Regions from separate parts of the Allobosea sp. 124 genome, predicted to be linked through region 1. Evidence: predicted binding sites of a transcription regulator. Region 1 holds the regulator's gene; the other holds the start of a gene.
The links. Region 1 encodes HrcA, which represses chaperone genes, less so after heat shock. Its sites were predicted from a motif close to GTTAGCACTCNCNNNNNGNGAGTGCTAAC; they were not measured.

Region 1 (11,508 bases):
ACCACCATGTCGATGATGGTGAACTGCAGGGCCGGGAACTCGGCCGCCACCTTCTGCAGCGGTGTCGCCTGCGAGAAGCCGACGGCGATGATCGGCGAATGCCCGTCGCGCGCGAAGCGGCGCAGGGCCTGTTCGATCTGCGCCTCGTTGGTCGGCTCGAAATCGCGGAACTCGACGCCGGTCTCGGCCTTGAACCGCTCGGCCCCGGCGAAGACGCCCTCGTTGAAGGATTTGTCGAACTTGCCGCCCTTGTCATAGACGATCGCCGGCTTGATCGCCGTCTGAGCCATCGCCGCGACGGTCGAGAGGGCGACACCGGCCAGCGCCAGCGCGAGCGATTTCAAACGCATGGAACAATCCCCTGTTCGACGACAGGCTGTTGACCAGCCCTGCTCGACGGACACGATGGCATGGCTTTGCGGCGCGGCCAAGCCGGTGCCAGGAGCCGGCGCCCGGAGCTGGCGGCGAACGATTCCCTGCGACGCGCTCGCCATGATTGCTCCCGGCGCCGGATCGGCTTAACCCTTCGCCGATGAGCCTGAACGACGACGAGATCGAACGTTATGCGCGCCATCTGGTGCTGCCGGAGATCGGCGGTCCCGGCCAGCAGAAGCTCAAGCGAGCGCGGGTGCTCGTGGTCGGTGCCGGCGGACTCGGCGCGCCGCTGATCCAGTATCTCGCCGCTGCTGGCGTCGGCCATATCGGCATCGTCGACGACGACGTCGTCTCGCTCTCGAACCTGCAGCGCCAGACGATTTACGGCACGGACGATATCGGCGCGCACAAGGCCGTGGCGGCCGCCGCCTTCGTCAAGCGCCTCAACCCGCATGTCGTGGTCGAGGAGCACGTCACCCGGATCGACCCCCACAACGCCCGCGCGCTGATCGCCTTCTACGATGTCGTGGCCGAGGGCTCGGACAGTTTCGCCACGCGCTATGCCGTCTCAGATGCCTGCTTCCACGAGCGCAAGCCTGTGGTCATGGCCGCGCTCGGGCGTTTCGACGGCTCGCTGACGACGATCCGTGCCCATGAGACCGCCCCCGACGGCCGCCCGAACCCGACTTGGCGCTGCCTGTTTCCCGATGTGCCCCCGGCTGGCACGGTCCCGACCTGCGCCGAAGCCGGGATTCTCGGCGCCCTGCCCGGGGTCATGGGCTCGCTGATGGCGCTGGAGGTGATCCGCGCGGTGACCGGCTTCGGCGAACCGCTGGTCGGCAGGCTGCTGCTGGTCGATGCGCTGACGATGCGCTTCGAGACGCTCCGCTACGGCTGGGACGAGGAGAATGCGTTGAATGGCAAGGCAATAGCCAGTCGGCAATAGGCTGTCGCCAACGCGACAGCGATACGGCCTGCTGCCTATTTCCCTTTGCCGACCTTACCCTCGATGACGTCCCAGAGCTGGGCCGCCAGATCCGGGCCGCCGAGCTTCTTGATCGCGCGCACGCCGGTCGGCGCCGTCACGTTGATCTCGGTCAGCTTGCCATGGATCACGTCGATGCCGACGAGCAGCAGCCCGCGCTCGCGCAGCGCAGGCCCGATCGCCTCGCAGATCGCGAGTTCCTGCTTCGACAGGTCGGTCGGCCTTGCCGCGCCGCCGCGCACCATGTTGGCGCGCAGATCGCCGACCGCCGGCACACGGTTGACCGCGCCCGCCGCCTTGCCGTCGATCAGGATGATGCGCTTGTCGCCCTCGGAGATCTCCTTGATATAGGCCTGCACCACCCAGGGCTCGCGAAAGAGATTGGCGAAGAGGTCGTAGAGCGATCCGAAATTCGGATCGGTCTTGCTCGTCTTGAACACTGTCGCACCGCCATGGCCGTAGAGCGGCTTCATCACGATCTCGCCGAATTCGTCGCGGAAGGCCTCGATCTCTGCCTTGTCGCGCGTGATCAGCGTCGGCGGCATCAGCTCGGGAAAATGCGTGACGAAGATCTTCTCGGGCGCGTTGCGGACATGGAACGGGTCGTTGACCACCAGCGTCTTGGGGTGGATGCGCTCGAGCATATGCGTGGTCGAGACATAGGCCATGTCGAAGGGCGGGTCCTGCCGCAGCAGCACGACGTCGAGCGTCGAGAGATCGGTCCGCTCCTCGGCGCCGGCGCTGAAGTGATCGCCCTCGACGTCACGCACGGTGACCGGGCGGATCGGCGCCGTGACCTTGCCCTCGCGCATCGAGAGCTTGTCGGGCGTGTAGGTGAACAGCGTGTGCCCGCGCGCCTGCGCCTCCAGCATCAGCGCGAAGCCGGTATCACCCGCAACCCGGAGGCGCTCGATCGGGTCCATCTGGATGGCGACGGTGAGAGTCATGGCTTCCGCTCCGAGGGGACGAACGACGTCGATGGCGCGTCCTTATCGGATGCTGCGCCGGTGATCGGCAAGTGGCGTGCCGTGCGTCACAAGACAAGCGGGAACACGGCCGGCACATGGCGCGGCCAGCGCCGGGGCGCGAGGAAGACGGCGTCCGCCCGCAGATGATGGTCCATCGCCCACGGATTCTGCCCCAGCCATTGCCGGATGCGGGCTTCGATCAGCCGGCGCTTCTCCGCCGTGATCGCGATCAGGGCGTCGTCGAGCGTACCGCGCTGCTTCACCTCGACGAAGGCGACCGTCCGCCCCCGCTTCACGATCAGGTCGATCTCGCCGCCCTTGCCGCCGAAGCGCCGGGCGAGCAGGCGGTAGCCCTTGGCCGCCAGCCAGAGGATCGCGAACCATTCCGAGCGCCGGCCCGTGATGCCGGAGCGTCTGGCGCGCCGGCTGCGGACCCCTCCGCTCCGACGCTCCATGGTCAGGGCGTCTCGCGCGTCAGTTCGAGCGCGCGCGCATAGACCTTGCGGCGCGGTTGGCCGGTTTCGGCCGCGACCTGCGCGACCGCCTCCTTCAGCGAGACCTGAGCCAGCGCAGCGCGCAGGCGTTCCTCGATGACGTCGCCGGCCGGTGTCAGTTCCTCGGCGCCGGGCGGGCCGATGATGACGACGATCTCGCCGCGTGCCTCTTCCTCGCCCTCGTAATGCGCGGCGAGCGCCGAGAGCGGGCCGCGCTGCACGTTCTCGTAGAATTTGGTCAGCTCACGCGCGACGGCGCCGGGGCGCTCGCCCAGCACGGCAGCCGCGTCCGACAGCATCTCGGCCAGGCGGCGCGGCGATTCGAAGAACACGAGCGTGCCCGGGATGGCGGCGAGTTCGGTCAGCCGCCCGCGCCGCGCCGCGGCTTTCGGCGGCAGGAAGCCCTCGAAAAAGAAGCGGTCGGTCGGCAGCCCCGCCAGCACAAGGGCTGCCAGAACGGCGGAGGGGCCGGGAATGCCCGTGACCGGCAGTCCCTCGGCGACGAGTTCGGCAACGAGCTTGTAGCCGGGGTCGGAGACCAGCGGCGTGCCGGCATCCGAGATCAGCGCGAGCTTGCCGCCCTCGCGCAGCTTGCCGAGAATCTTCGGTCGCATCTGCTCGGCATTGTGCTCGTGATAGGGGTAGAGCGGCGTCGAGATGCCGTAATGCGCCAACAGCGTCTTCGAGGTGCGGGTGTCCTCGGCGAGCACGGCATCGGCCGCCGCCAGCGTCGCCAGCGCCCGAAACGAGATGTCGCGGAGGTTGCCGATCGGAGTCGCGACGATGTGGAGGCCGGGCGATAGCGGCTCGGCCTCGGCCTTGATCCCGAAGGCGGTGTAGCTCGGTGCGCGCGGCGCAGGCGTGGAGGCTGTCGACATCGGCGCGAACCTGCCACAAGCGCTCCGCCCGCGCCATCGGCCTGTCGGCTGTTCTGGCGAGCGCAACACAGAGTTAACAACTTGAAAATACCCTGCCGCACTGGCAGGAGAGTCCCACGGTCGGGGAACTGCACCGCCGGATGGGCGGCTCGCCTTTCCGGCACAAGATCTGGAGATCGCCCGTGTTGCGTCATCGGCTCCTGGAACCGGTTCTTCGGCGAAGCGCACCTTCGCTGGTTGCGCTCGCTTGCCTGGCGCTCGCGGCCTGCAGCGGCGGTCCCGGTGGCTTGCCGGGTTTCGACAGCGCCTCGACTCAAGCGCAGCCGGGCCAGAGCACCGGGCAGACCATCGGCACCGGAAAGGTCAAGGTCGGGCTGATCCTGCCGCTGACCGCCGAAGGCCAGGGCGCCGTCGTCGGCAATTCGCTCCGCAACGCCGCCGAGATGGCCTTGGCGGAATTCCCCAATGCCGACCTGACTCTGCTGGTCAAGGATGATCGCGGCACGCCCGAGGGCGCGCAGGCGGCAGCGCAGGAAGCCCTGCGCGAGGGCGCCGAACTGATCATCGGCCCGCTCTTCGCGCCCTCCGTCCAGGCAGCAGGGCAGGTGGCGCGCGGCGCGAACCGCCCGGTCATCGCCTTCTCCAGCGACACAAATGTCGCCGGGCGCGGTGTCTATCTTTTGTCCTTCCCGCCGGAGAACGACGTCAACCGCGTCATCGCCTATGCCTCGCAGCAGGGCCGCAAATCCTTCGCCGCGATGGTCCCGGACACCGCTTATGGCAAGGTCGTCGAGGCCGCCTTCCAGCAGGCGGTGGCCGCGCGCGGTGGCCGCGTCGTCGTAATCGAGCGCTTCTCCCCGGACCAGAATTCGATGCGCGCCGCCGCGACGCGGCTGACGCCGGCCCTCCAGCAGGCCGACGCGCTCTTCGTGCCCGCTGCCGCCGATGCGATGCCGGCGCTTGGCGCCGCGCTGCAGCAGGCGGGTTATGATCCGACCAAGGTCAAGCCGCTCGGCACCGGCGTCTGGAACGACGCCAATGTCGCGCGTGTGCCGGCGATCCAGGGCGGCTGGTTTGCCTCGCCCGACACCGCCGGCTTCAACGCCTTCGCCGGTCGCTATCAGGCGCGCTTCAACAGCGCGCCGACGCGCACGGCGACACTCGCCTACGACGCCGTCTCGCTGTCGGCGGCGCTGGCCCGCACGCAAGGCTCGCAGCGCTTCTCGGAGCAGGTCCTGACCAATGCGTCGGGCTTCGCCGGCGCCGACGGCGTCTTCCGCTTCCGTCCCGATGGCCAGATCGACCGCGGCCTCGCCGTGCTCGAACTGCGCAACGGCCAGATCGTCACGGTCAATGCCGCGCCGCGGGATTTGGGCCCGCGCACGCAGTGACCGCAGCCGTCATTCTCGGGCGGAGCGGAGCGCAGACCCGAGAATCTCGCGCTGAATAAGGCACTCTCACGAGATGCTCGGGTCAAGCTCGAGCATGACGCTGCGCCTCAGGCCGCGAGATCCGCCACGACCGCATCCAGTACCAGCGCGCCGTCGGGCGTGCAGGCGAGTTTGCCGCCGGGCTTGCGGGTCAGCAGCCTGTCCAGGATCAGGCTCGCGACGCGGGGTTCGCTGAGCGCCCGTCCGGACAGGGCCTTGAACACGGCCGGATCGATCCCCTCGACCAGGCGAAGACCCATCAGCAGGTATTCGTCGCCCTGCGCCTCGGCATTGAGCCTCTCGTCCTCGACCAGCGCATGGCCTTCCGCCTCGACCCGATCGAGCCAGGTCTCGGGCCGCTTTTCGGTCGAATGCGCCATCCGTCCCTCCGCCGTGACGAGACGGCCATGCGCGCCGGGACCGACGCCGGCATATTCGCCATAGCGCCAATAGACCAGGTTGTGGCGGCATTCGGCGCCGGGCCTGGCATGGTTCGAGATCTCGTAGACCGGCAGGCCGTGCTTGGCCGTGATCTCCTGTGTAATCTCGTAGAGCACCGCACCCGCCTCGTAATCGGGGATCGCGAGCTTGCCCGCCTTGAACAGCCGCTCGAACATCGTGTCGGGCTCGATGGTGAGCTGGTAGAGCGAGAGATGCTCGGCCGCGTGGCTGATCGCCAGCTCGAGTTCGGCCCGCCACAGCGAAGGCGTCTGCCCGACCGAACGGGCATAGATCAGGTCGAAGGAGTAGCGCTCGAAATATTTCCGCGCGATCGCGACGGCGTCCAGCGCCTCTTGTGCCGAGTGCATCCGCCCCAGCGCCTTGAGATCGGCGTCGTTCAGCGCCTGCACACCGAGCGACACGCGGTTGACGCCGGCAGCGCGAAAATCAGCGAAACGCCCGGCCTCGACGCTGGTCGGATTGGCCTCCAGCGAGACCTCGCAGTTTGGATCGATAGCCCAGAACTCGCCGATCGCATCGAGGATCGCGCCGACCGTCCGCCCCTCCATCAGCGAGGGCGTGCCGCCGCCGAAGAAGATCGAGGATACCGTACGGCCGGGCGCGAGCTGCGCGCGATGGCTGAGCTCGCGCCGGAAGGCCGCGACATAGCGTGCCTGGTCGGGCGGCTGCAGTCGGACATGGCTGTTGAAGTCGCAATAGGGGCATTTGGCCAGGCAGAAGGGCCAATGCACATAGACCGCGAAGCCCGCATCCGAGGTCGGATGCAGGATGGCGCCTTCGGCGAGGGCGGCCGCGCCGCTCAATGCGGCTTCCGCAGGCAGGCGGCGGCCAGCAGCGTGAAGGCCCGCGCCCGGTGCGACAGGGCCTCGGCCGCACCGCTCTTGATGGTCGTGCTCATCTCCGCGAAGGTCTGGTCATGGCCGTCCGGCTGGAAGATCGGGTTGTAGCCGAAGCCGCCCGTGCCACGCGGCTGATCGACGATCCGCCCGTGGACTCTGCCCTCGAACAGCTCCTGATGTCCGTCCGGCCAGGCAATCACCAGCGCCGAGACGAAATGTGCCCGCCGCTGCTCGGGGGAGGTCGCGTCACGCTTGGCCATTTCAGCGAGGACCCGCGCCATCGCCGGTTTGAAATCCTTGCCGGGCCCGGCCCAGTTGGCCGAGAACAGGCCGGGCGACCCGTCGAGCGCATCGATGCAGAGGCCGGAATCGTCCGACAGCGCCGGCAGGCCGCTGGCCTCAGTCGCCGCCACGGCCTTGATCGCGGCGTTCTCGGAGAACATGTAGCCGGTCTCGTCCGGCTCGGGCAGGCCGAGTTCGCCGGCCGAGACCAGCTCGATCCCGTAAGGGGCCATCAGCTCGCGCATCTCGACGAGCTTGCCCTTGTTGTGGGTCGCGAGAACGACCTTGCCGGTGAGGAGGCGGTGCCCGCTCATCTCAGGCCACCGCCGCCTTCTGCAATGTGACGAGTTTGCCCACTCCGCCCTTGGCGAGCTTGAGCAGCGCCATCAGTTCCTCCTCGGAGAAGGGCGCTCCCTCGGCCGTGCCCTGCACCTCGACGAGGCCGCCCGAGCCGGTGATGACGAAATTCGCATCGGTCTGCGCGCCGGAATCCTCGATATAATCGAGGTCGAGCACCGGATTGCCGGCGACGATGCCGCAGGAGATCGCAGCGACATGGTCCTTCAGCGGGTTCGATCCCTTGAGCATGGAGCGGCCCTCCATCCATTTCAGAGCGTCGTGCAGCGCCACCCAGGCACCCGTGATAGAGGCCGTGCGGGTGCCGCCATCGGCCTGCAGCACGTCGCAGTCGACGACGATCTGGCGCTCGCCGATCGCGGTCAGGTCGACGACGGCGCGAAGCGACCGTCCGACTAGGCGCTGGATCTCCTGCGTGCGGCCGGACGGCTTGCCCGAGGTGACCTCGCGGCGGTTGCGCTCATGCGTGGCGCGCGGCAGCATCGCGTATTCGGCGGTAACCCAGCCCTTGCCGGTGCCGCGCAGCCAGGGCGGGCCCTTTTCCTCGACAGTCGCGGCGCAGAGCACCCGGGTTTCGCCGAAGGTCACCATGCAGGAGCCTTCCGCATAGCGCACGACGCCGCGTTCGAGCGTCACCTTGCGCATTTCGTCTGCGGCGCGTTTGGAGGGTCGCATGGGAAGATCCTGATTGTTCTGGGTTGGCGGCTTGTAGGCGGTTGGCCGGGACGGGGCAAGGTTGAGCCGGCCGAGCGCCGTTTTCGCTTGATCCCGCGCGGGGCAAAGCGGACAATAACCCGATGTCGAACCTGCTTTTTCGTCCGAAATGAGCGCCCATACGCCGCGTCCCGAATCCCCGAGCGGGTTGATCGAGACGGACCAGCGTTCGCGCGAGATTTTCCGCCAGATCGTCGACGGCTACATGATGACGGGTGAACCCGTCGGCTCGCGCAACATCGCCCGCCTGCTGCCCATGGCGCTGTCGCCGGCGACGGTGCGCAACGTCATGACCGATCTCGAGCTGGCCGGGCTGATCTACGCCCCGCACACCTCGGCTGGGCGCCTTCCAACCGAAAGAGGCCTGCGCTTCTTCGTCGATGCGATGATGGAAGTCGGCAATCTGACCTCCGACGAGCGCACGCGCATCGAGGCGCAGATGAAGGCGGCCGCAACCGGCCGCACGCTCGATGGCACGCTGACCGAGGCCTCGGCGCTGCTGTCTGGCCTCTCGCGCGGCGCCGGTGTCGTCGTCACCACCAAGGCGAATGCGCGGCTCAAGCACATCGAATTCGTCCGGCTCGACCCGACGCGGGCGCTCGTCGTGCTGGTCGCCGATGACGGCACGGTCGAGAATCGGTTGCTTGCCCTGCCGACTGGCCTGCCGGCCTCGGCGCTGACCGAGGCTGCGAATTTCCTCAATGCCCGGATCATGGGCAAGACGCTGGGCGAGCTGCGCCGCGAGATCGCGGAGTATCGCACCCAGATGGAGAGCGAACTCGATGCGCTGACGGCGCGACTGGTGGAGAGCGGCATCGCCACCTCGTCGGGGCCGAGTTCCGACCGCCATCTGATCGTGCGCGGCCAGGCCAATCTGCTGGAAGACCTGAAGGCACAGGAGGATCTCGAGCGCATCCGCCTGCTCTTCGGCGACCTGGAGACCCAGACCGACGTCATCGACCTGTTGTCGCGCGCCGAGGCCGGCGACGGCGTTCGCATCTTCATCGGCTCGGAGAACAAGCTGTTCTCGATGTCGGGCTCCTCGATGGTGGCCGCGCCCTTCCGCGATGCGGAGCAGCGCATCGTCGGCGTCGTCGGCATCATCGGCCCGACGCGGCTGAACTATGCCCGGATCGTGCCGATGGTGGATTACACGGCGAAGGTGGTCGGGCGGTTGCTGGATGGTGGCTGGTGAGCAGGTCGGGCGCCATGCTCGCAGGCGTATTGGGTTTGATGCTGATGACGAGCGCTGCTGATTCAAGTTCCAGCCTGATCGATGCCGCCGCCGCCGGGCGAGCCGCCGAGGTGACCCGTCTCGTTGCGGCAGGGGCCGCTCTCGAAACACAGGATTCGCAGGGACGCTCCGCCCTTCTGTTGGCCGTCGCCGGAAATCATGTCGCCGTCGCCCGCACGCTGCTCGATGCCGGCGCGAGCCCGAACACGCAGGCGGCCAATCGCGACACGCCCTGGCTCCTGGCGGGGGCATCGGGACGAGCCGAGATCATCACCGCGATGCTGCCACGCAAGCCCGATCTGACGATCCGCAATCGCTATGGCGGCAACGCCCTGATCCCGGCCTGCGAGCGCGCCCATGTCGAGGCCGTGAAACTGCTTCTGACCAGCGGCATCGATGTCGATCACGTCAATGATCTCGGCTGGACCTGCCTTCTGGAGATCGTGATCCTCGGCGATGGCGGCCCGCGCCATCAGCAGGTTGCGAAGCTGGTGCTCGACGCCGGTGCCAGTCCCGGTCTCGCGGACAAGGATGGCGTGACGCCGCTGGCCCATGCCCGCCAGAGAGGCCAGAGCGCGGTGGCGGCCCTGATCGAGCAGGCCGGCGGCCGCTGATCCCTGCGGATTTGGCATCGCTGCCGGATCGCGCTACCTCTGCCGCCAACGCGGCCTGGCCGCCGCCCGAAATCCGCACGCAAGGCTTTTTCCGATGACTGACACGCTCCCCGATCGCCTCTCGTCCAATCCGAACAGCCCGTTCTACAACGAGGAACTGCTCGCGCGGGACATCGGCGTGCGGTTCAAGGGCGTCGACAAGACCAATGTCGAGGAATACTGCGTCAGCGAGGGCTGGGTACGTCTGACCGCCGGCAATGCCAAGGACCGATTCGGCAATCCGATGACGGTGAAGCTAAAGGGCGACGTCGAGCCCTATTTCCGCCAGGCGGCGTCGGAAGCCTGAACGGCTCTCGGGCCAGGCTCTTGTAGAAGCAGGCTCTTGTAGAAGAAGGTCGCGTCGCAGTCGCGCCCGTCCGGCATCAGGGCGTAGCGTGGAATGGTACCGACCTCGATCCAGCCCAGCTTGCTGTAGAGCGCGTGCGCGGCACTCGCCCCGTCGGTGTCGAGCACCAGCAGGTCGCGGCCGCGCCGCTTCGCCTCGGCCTCGGCGGCACCCAGGAGCCGCTCGGCGATGCCGCGGCGGCGCGCGCCCGAATGCACCAGCATTTTCGCGATCTCGGCGCGATGCGGCTGGTTTGGCTTGCCGATGAGCTGGAGCTGCGTCGTGCCGACGATACGCCCGCCAAGCGTGGCGACGAAGAGGATGGTGCGCCCGGCCGCGACCTCGGTGGCGACGCCCTGCCAGAAGCGTTCATAATCCGCCATCGCCGCGCCTGCCATGAAGCCGACCGAAGCGCCGCCCTCGACGGCATCGGCGAGGATGTCGGTCAGCGCCGGGATCGCCGTCTGCGCCGCCTCCGCATCGAGTTGGCTGATCGTGACCGCGTCGGCTGGCGTCATGTCCGTCGTCCGTTCCAGTGGTCGGCCGCGGTAAGCACGACCGCATAGCGTGCCGTCCCGGCGCCGGGGTTGCAAAAGCTGATCGGCCCGTCCAGCAGCATGGCGAGGCAGTCGCCGGCGATAAGCCGATGCTCGCGCTCGCCAACCGCGATCACGAGCTCGCCTTCCAGCAGCCAGAGCTGCTGGTCGAGCCGGAAGCCGCTGCGTGGGGCATCCAGCAGGACGCGCGCGCCGGCCGGCATCTCGACTTCGACGATCTCGAGCTGCGAGCCGGTGCCGGCCGGCGAGACGGTGCGGCGCCGGTAGCCGCTGGCCGGATCGGTCCAGACCGGCTGCTGGTCGCGGCGCGCGAGCGGGCCGGCGCCGTGGTCCTCGCGAAAGAGGGCAGACAGCACGATGCCGAGTCCGGCGCAGAGTCGGTCGAGCAGCGCTGCCGTTGGGCTCGATTCGCCGCGCTCGACCCGCGAGATCATCGCGCGGCTGACCCCGGTGCGCTCGGCCAGCGTGTCGAGCGTCCAGCCGAGGCCCTGGCGCGTGGCCTTCAGCCGGGTGCCCAGCCGGCGGTCGAGGTCAATATCGGCATCCATATCCATAAAATGAGATTTATTCCATGATATTGGAAAAGCAAGCGATGATTTGGGCTTTGCCGCCCTTGCGAGGGGGTGGAGCGACGGCGCGATCCAGCAGCGTGTCGAGCGCCGCCGCATCTGGATTGTTTCATTGCGCCCGCAATGACGCGGTGCCTGCGCAAACGCTTGGCGCAATGCGGCATCGCTGCTATTCCCGCGCCATGAGCACGAAGACCTTCGACAACATCCGCAATTTCTCGATCGTGGCGCATATCGACCACGGCAAGTCGACGCTGGCCGACCGGCTGATCCAGACCACCGGCACGGTGGCGGCGCGCGACATGAGCGAGCAGATGCTCGACTCGATGGATATCGAGAAGGAGCGCGGCATCACCATCAAGGCC
Region 2 (11,508 bases), 1.4 Mb from region 1:
CGCCGATCCCGGAACAGAACGCGGTCGAGATCACCAAGGTCTATGCCGCGCCAGCCTTTCGGGGCTCGGGACTGGCGCAGGCGCTGTTTGCGAAGGCGCTTCATTTCGCCGAAGGCGGCGGCTTCGACGCCATGATGCTCTGGTCCGATTCCCGCTTCGCTCGCGGCCACCGCTTCTACGAGAAGCTCGGCTTCCGGCGCTGGCCGGGCGAGCGCTATCTCGCGGACACCTCCGCGACCTGGGAATATCATTTCCGCCTGAACCTGCCGCAGCAGGCATGACCGCCGGGCCGGCTCTTCGCGCCCTCACAGGCATCGCGCTCCTCACCGTCATGGATGCGGTGGTGAAGGCGCAGATGCAGACCCATCCGTTCGTCCTGACGCTGTTCATGCGCTTTGCCATGGGCGGGCTCTGCGCGCTCGCGGTGCTCGCCTTCGTGCGCCCGCCCGCACCGACGCGCGCGAGCCTGATCGGCAACGCCATCCGGGTTCCAGTGGTGGTGCTGACGGCCGGCAGCTTCTTCTATTCGCTGTCGGTGCTGCCGCTGGCGGAGGCGCTGACGCTCGCCTTCCTCGCGCCGGTCTTCGTCGCACTGCTCGGCGGTGTGCTGCTCAAGGAACGGATGGACAGCCGCATCCTGCAGGCGCTCGGCTTCGGCGTCGCGGGCATGCTGATGATGGTCTGGCCGCGGCTGCAGGGCCATGTCAGCGGCGCCAGCCTCGGCGTCGCAGCCGCCCTGTTCTCCGCCATCGCCTATGCCTTCAACCTGATCCTGCTGCGGCGGATCGCGATGAAGGAACATCCGGCGATCATCGTGGCCTTCCAGAATTGCGGGCCGGCGCTCTGTCTCGCCATCCCTGCCGCGCTGAGTTTCGTGCCGATGACGGCGCGCGACCTGCTGATTTATCTCGCGGCCGGTGCGCTCGGCGTCGCCGGCCATCTGACGCTGACCTCGGCCTTCGCCCGCGCCGAGGCGTCGCGACTTGCCCCGCTGGAATACACGGCGCTGATCTGGGCAAGCCTGCTCGGTTATTTCGTCTTCGGCGAGGTGCCGCTGATCACGACCTATGCCGGCGCCGTCTTGATCGTGGCGGGAGCGATCGCGATCAGCCGGCGATAGGCCGGCCGTAAATTCGCCGGTTTGGTCGGCCTCTTGCGTGGCCGGGCTGGTGTGCAGGAGGGGGCCGCCGATGAGACCGATCCTCGTTGCCGCGGCCCCGCTGTTCGCAGCCGGGCTCGCCGCCGCGCCCTGAACCATGCGGCCTCCCGCGCCCCTGCGGAAGAGACCGGCGACGCTTGCCGTCATTGTCTCGTTTGGACTGCATCTGGCGCTTCTGGGTGCCCTGGCCCTATTGCCAAGCATCGAGCGTTTGCAGCAGGAGCCCGACCAGGGCATCGAGGTCGAACTCGTCACGCCGGAGCAGATCGGGCTGCCAGCGCCAATGCCGACCGCGGAGCCCGCGCCTCCGGCAGCAGGCGAGGCTCCGCCCGCGGCCTCAGCCTCGGCGGCCCCTGCGCCGGCCAGCCCGCCTCCCGCTGCGCCACCCGCCGCGCCTCCTGCTGTGCCGGCCGCGCCGGTGCGCGTCAGGGCACGGCGGCTGCTCTCCGGTGAGGTTCTCTCGAACCCGCACAGCCGCGGAACGCGGGACGCCCTTGCGCGGATGGACGAGGCCGAGCGCATCGAGCAATTGTGCAACCTCGAAGCGATGGGCCAGATCCATGCCTGGAAGGCCGCGTTCGAACCGGACCGGGTCGTCGCCTATGCGATGGGGGGCACGAAGCTCCTGAAGACGACGATGCAGGCCGACGCCGCTGCGTTCCGCAGCAAGCGGCAATGGTATCGCCTGCAGTTCAGATGCGAACTCACGCCAGACCGCAAGGCGATCGGCGGCTTCGAGTTCATGGTCGGCGATCCGGTGCCGCGCGACCAGTGGCTCGCGCTCGATCTGCCGGAGGTCCACTGAGACATAAGCTGCTAGCGCCCGGCGCCTTGCCCCTTCGCCGGAAAGATCATGCAGGTCTCGGTGCCGTGCGCGAGCAGCTTGCCGCGCGCATCGACGAGGCGCCCCTCGGTGGTGGCGACCGTGCCGCCACGGTGGATCAGCTTGCCCTCGCAGCGCACCGTGCCGCTTTCGGGCATGACCGGCCGGACATAGTTCACCTTCATCTCCAGCGTGGTGTAGCCCTCGCCGGCTTTGAGCGTCGCATGGGTGGCGCAGGCCATGGCGGAATCGAGGATCGTCGCGGTCCAGCCGCCATGGATCGTCCCGAGCGGGTTGAAGAAGCGCGCCGACGGGCGGCCGACGAAGACCACCCTGCCCTCCTCGACCTCGACCAGGTCGAAATCCATCGCATCCGCGAAGGGCGGGCCCGGATGATGCCCCGCGATCATGCCGCGCAGGAAATCGAGGCCGCTGCCCGCCAGCAGGGTGTCCCGCGATACCACTCCGACCTCGCGTGCCATCGACCGCCCTCCACAGCGTGTAGATACACGTTATGGACAAGTCCGCCGTCCGGTCAAGCCGGTCTCAGGGCGCCCCGCGCGCGACGCGACGCAACGCCTTCAGCCTGTCGCGCATCTCGCTCCAGTTGTCCTTGCCGAGCCCACCTTCGATCCGCTCCTGCGCCTGCCGCCAATGCGGGATCGCGGCCTCGATCGCGGCCCGTCCCTTCGCGGTCACGGCATGAATCGAGGCGCGGCCCTTGCACTCGACCGGCTCGATCAGCCCGGCGGTCACGAGCAATTGCAGGTTGCGCGTCAGCGAGGTGCGTTCCAGCGCGAAGCGGTCGGCGAGTTCGGTCACCGACCGCCAGGCCCCGGTCGAGAGCGCCGAGAGCAGCACGAACTGCGTGATCTTGAGCCCGCTCGGGCGCATCGCCTCGTCATAGGCGCGCGTCACGGCGCGAGCGGTCATGCGCACATGCAGCGCCACGCAGGCGCGCGCGATGTCGTCCAGCGGCGGGGCGGGCCGGGACGCATCCTGCCGAGCGGGATCGGGCGCATCTGTCGTCATTCCGCCATGCTACCGTGTTCGAACGCCGATGCCAGCCGGCCCCGCCGCCGGCGGCGGATTCACCTTTCGTCGGGATCGTTTCTTGACTCGCGGCGGGCACGCGCCTATCTCCCCGCCATCGGTTGGCACTCACGGATCGAGACTGCTAACAGATGCCCATCGCGGGCAATCTGACGCCCGCATCGAATTTGTACCGAGAGGAAGACAGAACCATGAAGTTCCGTCCGCTGCATGACCGCGTCGTGGTCCGCCGCCTTGATGGCGAAGAGAAGACCAAGGGTGGCATCATCATCCCCGATACCGCCAAGGAAAAGCCCCAGGAGGGCGAGGTGGTGTCCGTCGGCCCCGGCGCCCGTGACGACGCCGGCAAGCTCGTCGCGCTGGACGTCAAGAAGGGCGATCGCGTCCTCTTCGGCAAGTGGTCCGGCACCGAGGTCAAGATCGACGGCCAGGATCTCCTGATCATGAAGGAATCCGACATCATGGGCGTCATCGGCTGAACGCCTGAGACCGCTCTTTCCGTCATTTCATAAGGAGTTGCTCTCATGGCAGCCAAAGACGTCAAGTTCTCCACCGATGCGCGCGACCGGATGCTGCGCGGCGTCGAAATCCTCGCCAACGCCGTCAAGGTCACGCTGGGTCCGAAGGGCCGCAACGTCGTGATCGACAAGTCGTTCGGCGCTCCGCGCATCACCAAGGACGGCGTCACCGTCGCCAAGGAGATCGAGCTCGCCGACAAGTTCGAGAACATGGGCGCCCAGATGGTGCGCGAAGTGGCCTCGAAGCAGAACGACCATGCCGGCGACGGCACCACGACCGCCACCGTTCTCGCCGCCGCCATCATGCGCGAAGGCCTGAAGTCGGTTGCGGCCGGCATGAACCCGATGGACCTGAAGCGCGGCATTGACCTCGCTGTCGAGGCCATCGTCGCCGACCTCAAGAAGAACTCCAAGAAGGTCACGACCAACGCGGAAGTCGCGCAGGTCGGCACCATCTCGGCGAACGGCGACGAGTCGGTCGGCAAGATGATCGCGACCGCCATGCAGAAGGTCGGCAACGAGGGTGTCATCACCGTCGAGGAAGCCAAGACCGCCGAGACCGAACTCGACGTCGTCGAGGGCATGCAGTTCGACCGCGGCTATCTCTCCCCCTACTTCATCACCAACTCCGAGAAGATGGTGGCGGAGCTCGAGGACCCCTATATCCTCATCTTCGAGAAGAAGCTGTCCTCGCTCCAGGCGATGCTGCCGATCCTCGAAGCCGTCGTGCAGACCGGCAAGCCGCTGCTCATCATCGCCGAGGACGTCGAAGGCGAGGCCCTGGCCACGCTCGTCGTCAACAAGCTCCGTGGCGGCCTGAAGGTCGCTGCCGTCAAGGCTCCGGGCTTCGGTGACCGCCGCAAGGCCATGCTCGAGGACATCTCGATCCTGACCGCCGGCCAGATGATCTCGGAAGACCTCGGCATCAAGCTCGAGACCGTGACGCTCGCCATGCTCGGACGCGCCAAGAAGGTGCGCATCGAGAAGGAGAACACCACGATCATCGACGGCGCCGGCAAGAAGAAGGACATCGAGGCCCGCGTCCAGCAGATCAAGGCGCAGATCGAAGAGACCTCTTCGGACTACGATCGTGAGAAGCTCCAGGAGCGTCTGGCCAAGCTCGCCGGCGGCGTCGCGGTCATCCGCGTCGGCGGCGCGACCGAGGTCGAGGTCAAGGAGAAGAAGGACCGCGTCGACGACGCCCTGAACGCGACCCGCGCGGCCGTGGAAGAAGGCGTTCTTCCGGGTGGTGGCGTGGCGCTCCTGCGCGCCCTGTCGACCGTCAAGTCGATCAAGACCGCCAATGACGACCAGAAGACCGGCGTCGAGATCGTCCGCAAGGCGATCATGGCTCCGGCCAGGCAGATCGTCGACAACGCTGGCGATGACGGCGCGGTCGTGGTCGGCAAGCTGCTCGAGTCCAAGGAATACGCCTTCGGCTACAATGCCCAGACCGGCGTGTACGGCGATCTGGTCAAGGCCGGCATCATCGACCCGACCAAGGTCGTGCGCACGGCGATCCAGGACGCGGCTTCGATCGCCGGCCTGCTCATCACCACCGAGGCGATGATTGCCGAGCTGCCGAAGAAGGATTCGCCGATGCCCCCGATGGGCGGCGGCGGCATGGGCGGCATGGACTTCTGAGGAAGTCCAGACGCCCGACGCGTCAAAATGCTGGAACCGGGCGGGCCCGGTTCCAGTGGCGGCATGGACTTCTGATCCAAGCCTCTCAGCACAGAACTGCGGAAGGCCCGGCGCAAGCCGGGCCTTTTTCATTTCCGCGTCGTCCCATGAACGCCGTCGAAGCCGGCCCCAAAAGCGGCTTTCCGCCCGATGACAATCTGCTCATCTTGACGCGACGCCATTGAACGGCCGCATCCGCTGCGACATGGTCGGCTTCGCGGTTCTTGCCGCGATTCAATCGTTGATCAGGAACTGCCGATGCGCCCGTTGAGTTTCGCCGTCGCCGCGCTCGCCCTTGTGGCGCTCATCGCTGGCCAGCAGAGCGGTGCGGCCGGTACGATCGGCATGGGCGTGGTCGGCATCCTGCTGGCGCTGGCGCTGTTCCGCTCGACCGAGATCGACTTCTTCCTGAAGATCTTCTCCGGCATCTTCGGCTCGGAATATGTCGTCTTCGGCGCCGGCGCGCTGCTGGCCCAGGGTGGCTACTGGCCGCAGGACTGGATGGCCGCGGCCCCGCCGACGAGCCTCGCCACCACCGTCGCGGTCTTCGGCATCCTGATCTACGCGATCTCGTTCATCCCGGTGGTGCAGCGCATCGCGCGGATTTCCTCGCCCTATTTCCTCTCCGGTGAGGCGACCGAAGCCAATCTCTGGTTCCTCGGCCGCTATCGCGTGAAGCTTGGCCATCTCGCGGTCGCGCTGATCGTCTTCCTCGTGGTGCTGAACCAGGCGCAGGTCGGCGTCTCGCTGCGGCTGAATTTCTTCTATCGCGACTTCTACAACGCCCTGCAGGAGAAGAACGCCGCGGCCTTCTGGGAGCAGCTGATCTGGGTGTTCTGCGTCTGGGCCGCGATCTCGGCGATCACCAACCTGATCGAGATCGTCGCCCAGTCGGTGTTGCTGATCCGCTGGCGCGAATGGATGGCCGACGAGTACAGCCGGCGCTGGCTGCAGAACGGCACGCATTACCGCATCTCGCTCGCCGGCACGGCCGACAACCCCGACCAGCGCATCTCGGAAGACACGCGCTCCTTCCTGAACCAGACCTATTCCTTCTCGCTGACCATGCTGACGCAGGTCTCGACGCTGGTCTCGTTCTCGATCATCCTCTGGAACATACCCGTAGCCATCACCGTGCCGGGAACGAACCTCGTCATTCCGGGCTTCATCTTCTGGGCGACGCTGATCTATGCGGCGGCGGCGACCTGGATCACCCACCTCATCGGCAAGCCGCTGATCGCGCTCGATTTCGAGCAGGAGCGGCGCGAAGCGAATTTCCGCTTCTCGCTGGCACGGCTGCGCGAATATTCCGAGCAGATCGCCCTGATGCATGGCGAGCCGGCCGAGCGCCAGCATCTGGCCCGCGGCTTCCACGCGATCGTCTCGAACTTCTACCAGCTGATGTGGCGCAAGCTGAAGCTGACCACCTTCACCCTGTCCTACAACCAGGCGAACGTGGTCATCCCCTTCGTGCTGCTGGCGCCCTACTATTTCGCCGGGGCGATCACCTTCGGCGTGCTGACACAGGTCTCATCGGCCTTCGGGCGGGTGGAGACGGCGATGTCCTTCTTCATCAACAGCTACCAGTCGATCGCCTCCTACCTCGCCTCGATCAACCGCCTCACCACCTTCGAGACGGCGATCGCCCAGGCACAGGCCGCCAATGTCGGCGACAAGGCGATCCATCGCGATCCGGCGCCCGACCGTGACGTCCATATCGGCGGCGCCACGCTGACCCTGCCGAATGGCGCACCGATCGTGCGGGTGGACGATCTCGATCTCGGCCAGGCACGGCGGACGCTGGTGGTCGGCCCGTCGGGCTCGGGCAAATCGACGCTGTTTCGCGCCATCGCCGGCATCTGGCCGTTCGGCGAGGGCAAGGTCGGCATTCCGGCCAATGCCGAGATCATGCTGCTGCCGCAGCGGCCCTATCTGCCGCAGGGCACGCTGCGGGCGGCGCTCGCCTATCCCTCGCAGGACGATGCCTATGGCGACGACGCGTTCCGGGACGCGATGGACAAGGTCAGGCTCTCGCATCTGAAGGACCGGCTCGACGAGGTCGATCTCTGGGGCCAGCGCCTGTCGGGCGGCGAGCAGCAGCGGCTGGCGGTGGCCCGCGCCCTGCTCGCGCGGCCCGACTGGTTGTTCCTGGACGAGGCGACCGCCTCGCTCGACGAGAAGCTGGAAGGCGAACTCTACGCCGCCATCGACAAGTCGCTGCCGGAGACGCGGGTCGTCTCGATCGGCCATCGCGGCACGCTGCGCGAGATGCATGATGTGGTGGTGACGATGGAGCCGAACGAGGACGGCACCTTCACCCCGCGCATGCCCGTGAAGGTTCCGGCGGAGGCTTGAGCGAGAGGAAGCAAGCTCGGGCCCGGAAACACGCCGTCATCCCGGACAGGCCGCGAAGCGGCGCAGCTCCGGGATCCATCATAAGGCTCCGGACCACTCCGATGGATCCCGGGTCAGGCCCGGGATGATGCTTGAGGATCGGTAGAACAGTCCTGCCTCGGTAGAGCAGTCCTGCTAAAGCGCCCGGTCGAAGCGCAGTTCGCCGGCGCCTCCCTTGAGCACAAGCTTGCCGTCGACGAGGTCCCAGTTGCGGGCGGCGCGCAGCGCCGTCAGGAAGCTGCGCTCGAAATCCGAGAGGCCCTTGTCGCAACTGCGCTTGGTCAGCGCGAGCGGGCCCACCGCGAAACCCTGCTGGCGCAGCGGGTAGGCGGAAGCCGAGAAGGTGTTACAGCCGCCGAAGCCGGTGCCGCGCAAATTGGCGTCGACCTGCAATGTGGCGCGCCGGTCGGCGATCGGCTTGCCGTTCATCGAGACCGCGCTCCAGGCGGCCCCGAGCGGGAAGTTCTTCTCCTGCTGCTGGGCTGGCGCCGCCTGCGGCGTGCCCAGGTCCTGGCGCGACGGCATCTGCTGGCGGCGCTGCGCGAGCGCATCTGTCGGCATCAGCAAGGGGGCGGCCATCACGGCAAGAGCGGCGGCGTAGCCAAGGCGTCGAATCATTGTCGTCTTACCCGGTCGTCTAACCTGAATTCACTGGCAGGACCCTAGCGCATCGGCCAGCCCCTGTGAAAGCGCGTAGCGACGTATCGCCCCGCGATCAACCGCGAAGCTGATCGGCCAGCGTTTTCACCCAGCGCTCACCGGATGACGACGCGCGATTTTTTTCGTCCGCGCATGCATCCGGAACACGATCGGATTCGTAAACAGCAAATGCGTCGGAAACGCGAGGTCCGGCATCACGAGGTCCAGAAGCCGGCCCCACCCCCCGGGGTCGTCTGCGACCGGCGAGGCCGCTTGCCCCCCAGCAGCGGCCTCGCTTGGCCGGCGCCGGAGTCGAGGCCCTGGAGACACGGGGCCCGGGAGACGGACCTGTCGTCAGATCCGGGCCTGGAGCCGTTCGATCAGCGGATTGGCCTTGCGGAAGACATAGGCCGGCGCGCTGACGGTGACGTCGTCCGCGCCCGCCCTCGCCAGATGCTCGACCAGCGCAAACACCGCCTTTTCGGGGCAGTGGATCGTCACGATCCCGCCCGTCATGCTCGCGCCAAAGGGCAGGCGTGCGCCGAAGAGGCCGGCGAGATCACCCAGCATGTCCGAGGTGGCATCGATCCTGGCCCTGATCTCACGGACCGAACGCGCCTCCTCCTCGGCCGCGATGCGCGACAGGATGGCGTTGGCCGCAGCCTTCGCCCGCTCGCCCCAGGGCGCACGGACGGAGGCGACGAGATTGGCTTCCGACGCCAGCATCACGCCGTCGTCGAGGATCTTGAGGGCATTTGCCGAGAGGGTGGCGCCCGTCGTCGTGATGTCGACGACGATTTCGGCCGTGCCGGCGGCCGGCGCGCCCTCGGTCGCGCCGAGGCTCTCGACGATGCGGTAATCGGCGAGGCCATGGCTGGCGAAGTAGCGGCGGGTCAGGTTGACGTATTTGGTGGCGACGCGGAGCTTGCGGCCCTGGCGGATGCGCATCGTCGAAGCGACATCGTCGAGATCGGCCATGGTCCGCACATCGATCCAGGCCTGCGGCACGGCGACGACGACATTGGCGTGGCCGAAGCCGAGCGGCGTCAGCATCTCGACGGCGGCGTCGGCATCGGCGACCTGCTCGCGGACCAGATCCTCGCCGGTGATGCCGAGATGGGCGGCACCCGAGGCGAGTTGCGCGACGATCTCGGAGGCAGAGAGGAAGGCGACCTCTGCACCCTCGACACCGGCGATGGTGCCGCGATAGTCGCGCTCACCGCGCGACTTGACGAATTTCAGGCCGGCGCGGCCGAAAAAGGCCGTGGCATTCTCCTGCAACCGGCCCTTGGAGGGCACAGCCAGGACGAGCGGGGCATCACCGGCGAGCGGGGCTTCCGTCATGCTGCGTCTCCCGCCAGGCGTTCGAGCCAGATCGAAGCGCCGACCGCCGGGATCGGCGCAGCGGCGCCGAGGCGGCCGAGGACCTGATCGTAGCGCCCGCCGCCGGCGACCGGCTTGCCGTCGCCGCGGGCCTCGTCGTGAAGCTCGAAGATGAAGCCGGTGTAGTAATCGAGATTGCGCGCGAAGGCCGCCTGGAAGGCGATTGCCGCGACATCCACGCCGCGCACAGCGAGGAAGCCAGTGCGCTCATCGAAGGCGTCGAGCTGTCGGCCGAGATCGAGCGAGGCCTGGTCGGCCAGCGCGCGCAGGGCGGCAGAGGCGGTGTCGGGATCGCCCCTGATCGCCAGAACCTGCGCCAGCAGCGCCTTCACATCGGCATTGACCGGGTTCTCGCGCTCGGCCGCCCGCGCCAGGAAGCGCTCGGCGATGTCGCCCGCGCTGCGGCCGCCCACCGTGGAAATGCCGGCGATGGACAGCACGTCCTCGACGAAGGCCTTGGCCGCCTTGGGATCCTGCCCCTCCAGCGCCTTGAGCAGGCCGGCATGTGCGGCATCGCCATCGGCCGCGGGCGGATCGAGCGCATCGACGGCCCGCGTGCCGCTGCCCTGCACGACGGCGCGCATCAGCCGGCGGCGCGCGCCGGCCGGGACCGAAAGCCCGTCGAGCAAGGCGCCGAGCAGCGCGACGTCGCCCATCAGGATTTTCGGGCTGGCGAGGCCGAGCGCAGCCGTCGCCTCGACCGTCAGCGCCATGATCTCGGCATCGGTCGCGGCAAAATCGTCACGGCCGAAGGATTCCAGCCCGGCCTGCGCGAATTCACCCGGCTCGCCGGCACGCATCCGGAAGACCGGACCGGCATAGGCATAGGCAGCCGGTTCGGTCAGGCCGGAGGCGATATGATCCAGCGCGACGGGGATGGTGTATTCCGGCCGCAGGCACCAGTCGCGGCCATCGGCGTCCTGCGTCATGAAGATGCGGCGGCGGATGTCCTCGCCAGAAAGATCGAGGAAGACATCGGCCGGTTGCAGGATCGCGGGCTCGGCGCGGGCATAGCCCTCGCGCGCGAACAGCGCGATCACGGTCTCGATGCTGGCGCGGATGGCGGGCACGGCGGGTCAATCCTGTTGCGGCGCTGTCCTAGCAGCGACGGCTGCAATTTTCGACTGATTTGAGGGAATTGGGTGAACGGGAATCACATACGTCATGCTCGGGCTTGACCCGAGCATCTCAGGACAACAGAGGCTCCCTCACCTCGGCTTGCCTGAGATCCTCGACCCTTTCGTTACGCTTCGACCGAAGATCACGTCGGGCAAATGTCCTCGAACAGATCGCGCCATTGAGGATTGGCTTTCTCGACCAACTCGATTTTCCATTCCCGATACCAACGCTTCAAACTCGTCTCGCGCTGAATGGCCAGATCAATGTGATCGAACAGCTCGAACCAGACGAGCTTTTCAAGGTTGTAGCGGGCCGTGAAGGAGCGGCTGGCGAGTTGCTTGTGCTCCGAGACGCGCCGAACGGGATCTGCCGTTACTCCGAGGTAAAGCGTGCCTCGCGGCTTGTTCGTCATGATGTAGACGTAGGATGGTTCGAGGTTCACGTCATTCTCGGGCGGAGCGCAGCGCGGGCCCCAAAATCTTCGGCAAGAGATGCTCGGGTCAAGCCCGAGCATGACGCCTTTCATCCGTGTCGCGCGAGCACCCGCTTCACGCCGTCGACCAGTTCCGCCAGCGGCACCGCGAACTGCGCCTCCGCCTGCTTGGCCTTGTGCTCGGCGGAATCCTTGACGTCGCGGCTGGCGGCGGCGAGTTCGGCCCCCAGGATGAGGTCCTTGATGATGACGGTTCCGGCCTCGCGCTCAGAAGAACCCTGAATGACGGCGCAGATCGCGCCGC

Region 2: groES (co-chaperone GroES) is a predicted target of HrcA. The motif match lies at 3,136-3,164, and genes of this name have one in related genera.

The regions. Positions count from the first base shown of each region.
Region 1 is NZ_PZZM01000001.1:1,693,049-1,704,556, reverse strand. It holds gene C8D03_RS07940 (BMP family lipoprotein) at 1-344, opposite strand, end outside; gene C8D03_RS07935 (HesA/MoeB/ThiF family protein) at 533-1,321, shown strand; gene gshB (glutathione synthase) at 1,357-2,307, opposite strand; gene C8D03_RS07925 (YraN family protein) at 2,394-2,783, opposite strand; gene rsmI (16S rRNA (cytidine(1402)-2'-O)-methyltransferase) at 2,786-3,700, opposite strand; gene C8D03_RS07915 (penicillin-binding protein activator) at 3,988-5,091, shown strand; gene hemW (radical SAM family heme chaperone HemW) at 5,199-6,395, opposite strand; gene rdgB (RdgB/HAM1 family non-canonical purine NTP pyrophosphatase) at 6,392-7,027, opposite strand; gene rph (ribonuclease PH) at 7,029-7,745, opposite strand; gene hrcA (heat-inducible transcriptional repressor HrcA) at 7,933-8,979, shown strand; gene C8D03_RS07890 (ankyrin repeat domain-containing protein) at 9,024-9,632, shown strand; gene C8D03_RS07885 (DUF3297 family protein) at 9,727-9,978, shown strand; gene C8D03_RS07880 (GNAT family N-acetyltransferase) at 9,948-10,535, opposite strand; gene C8D03_RS07875 (helix-turn-helix domain-containing protein) at 10,532-11,122, opposite strand; gene lepA (translation elongation factor 4) at 11,326-11,508, shown strand, end outside.
Region 2 is NZ_PZZM01000001.1:318,988-330,495, forward strand. It holds gene C8D03_RS01545 (GNAT family N-acetyltransferase) at 1-281, shown strand, start outside; gene C8D03_RS01550 (DMT family transporter) at 278-1,120, shown strand; gene C8D03_RS26325 (DUF930 domain-containing protein) at 1,371-1,964, shown strand; gene C8D03_RS01560 (PaaI family thioesterase) at 1,976-2,464, opposite strand; gene C8D03_RS01565 (MarR family winged helix-turn-helix transcriptional regulator) at 2,529-3,014, opposite strand; gene groES (co-chaperone GroES) at 3,227-3,514, shown strand; gene groL (chaperonin GroEL) at 3,560-5,197, shown strand; gene C8D03_RS01580 (ABC transporter ATP-binding protein/permease) at 5,495-7,591, shown strand; gene C8D03_RS01585 (META domain-containing protein) at 7,766-8,248, opposite strand; gene hisG (ATP phosphoribosyltransferase) at 8,624-9,613, opposite strand; gene C8D03_RS01595 (ATP phosphoribosyltransferase regulatory subunit) at 9,610-10,722, opposite strand; gene C8D03_RS01600 (GIY-YIG nuclease family protein) at 10,914-11,213, opposite strand; gene hisS (histidine--tRNA ligase) at 11,294-11,508, opposite strand, start outside.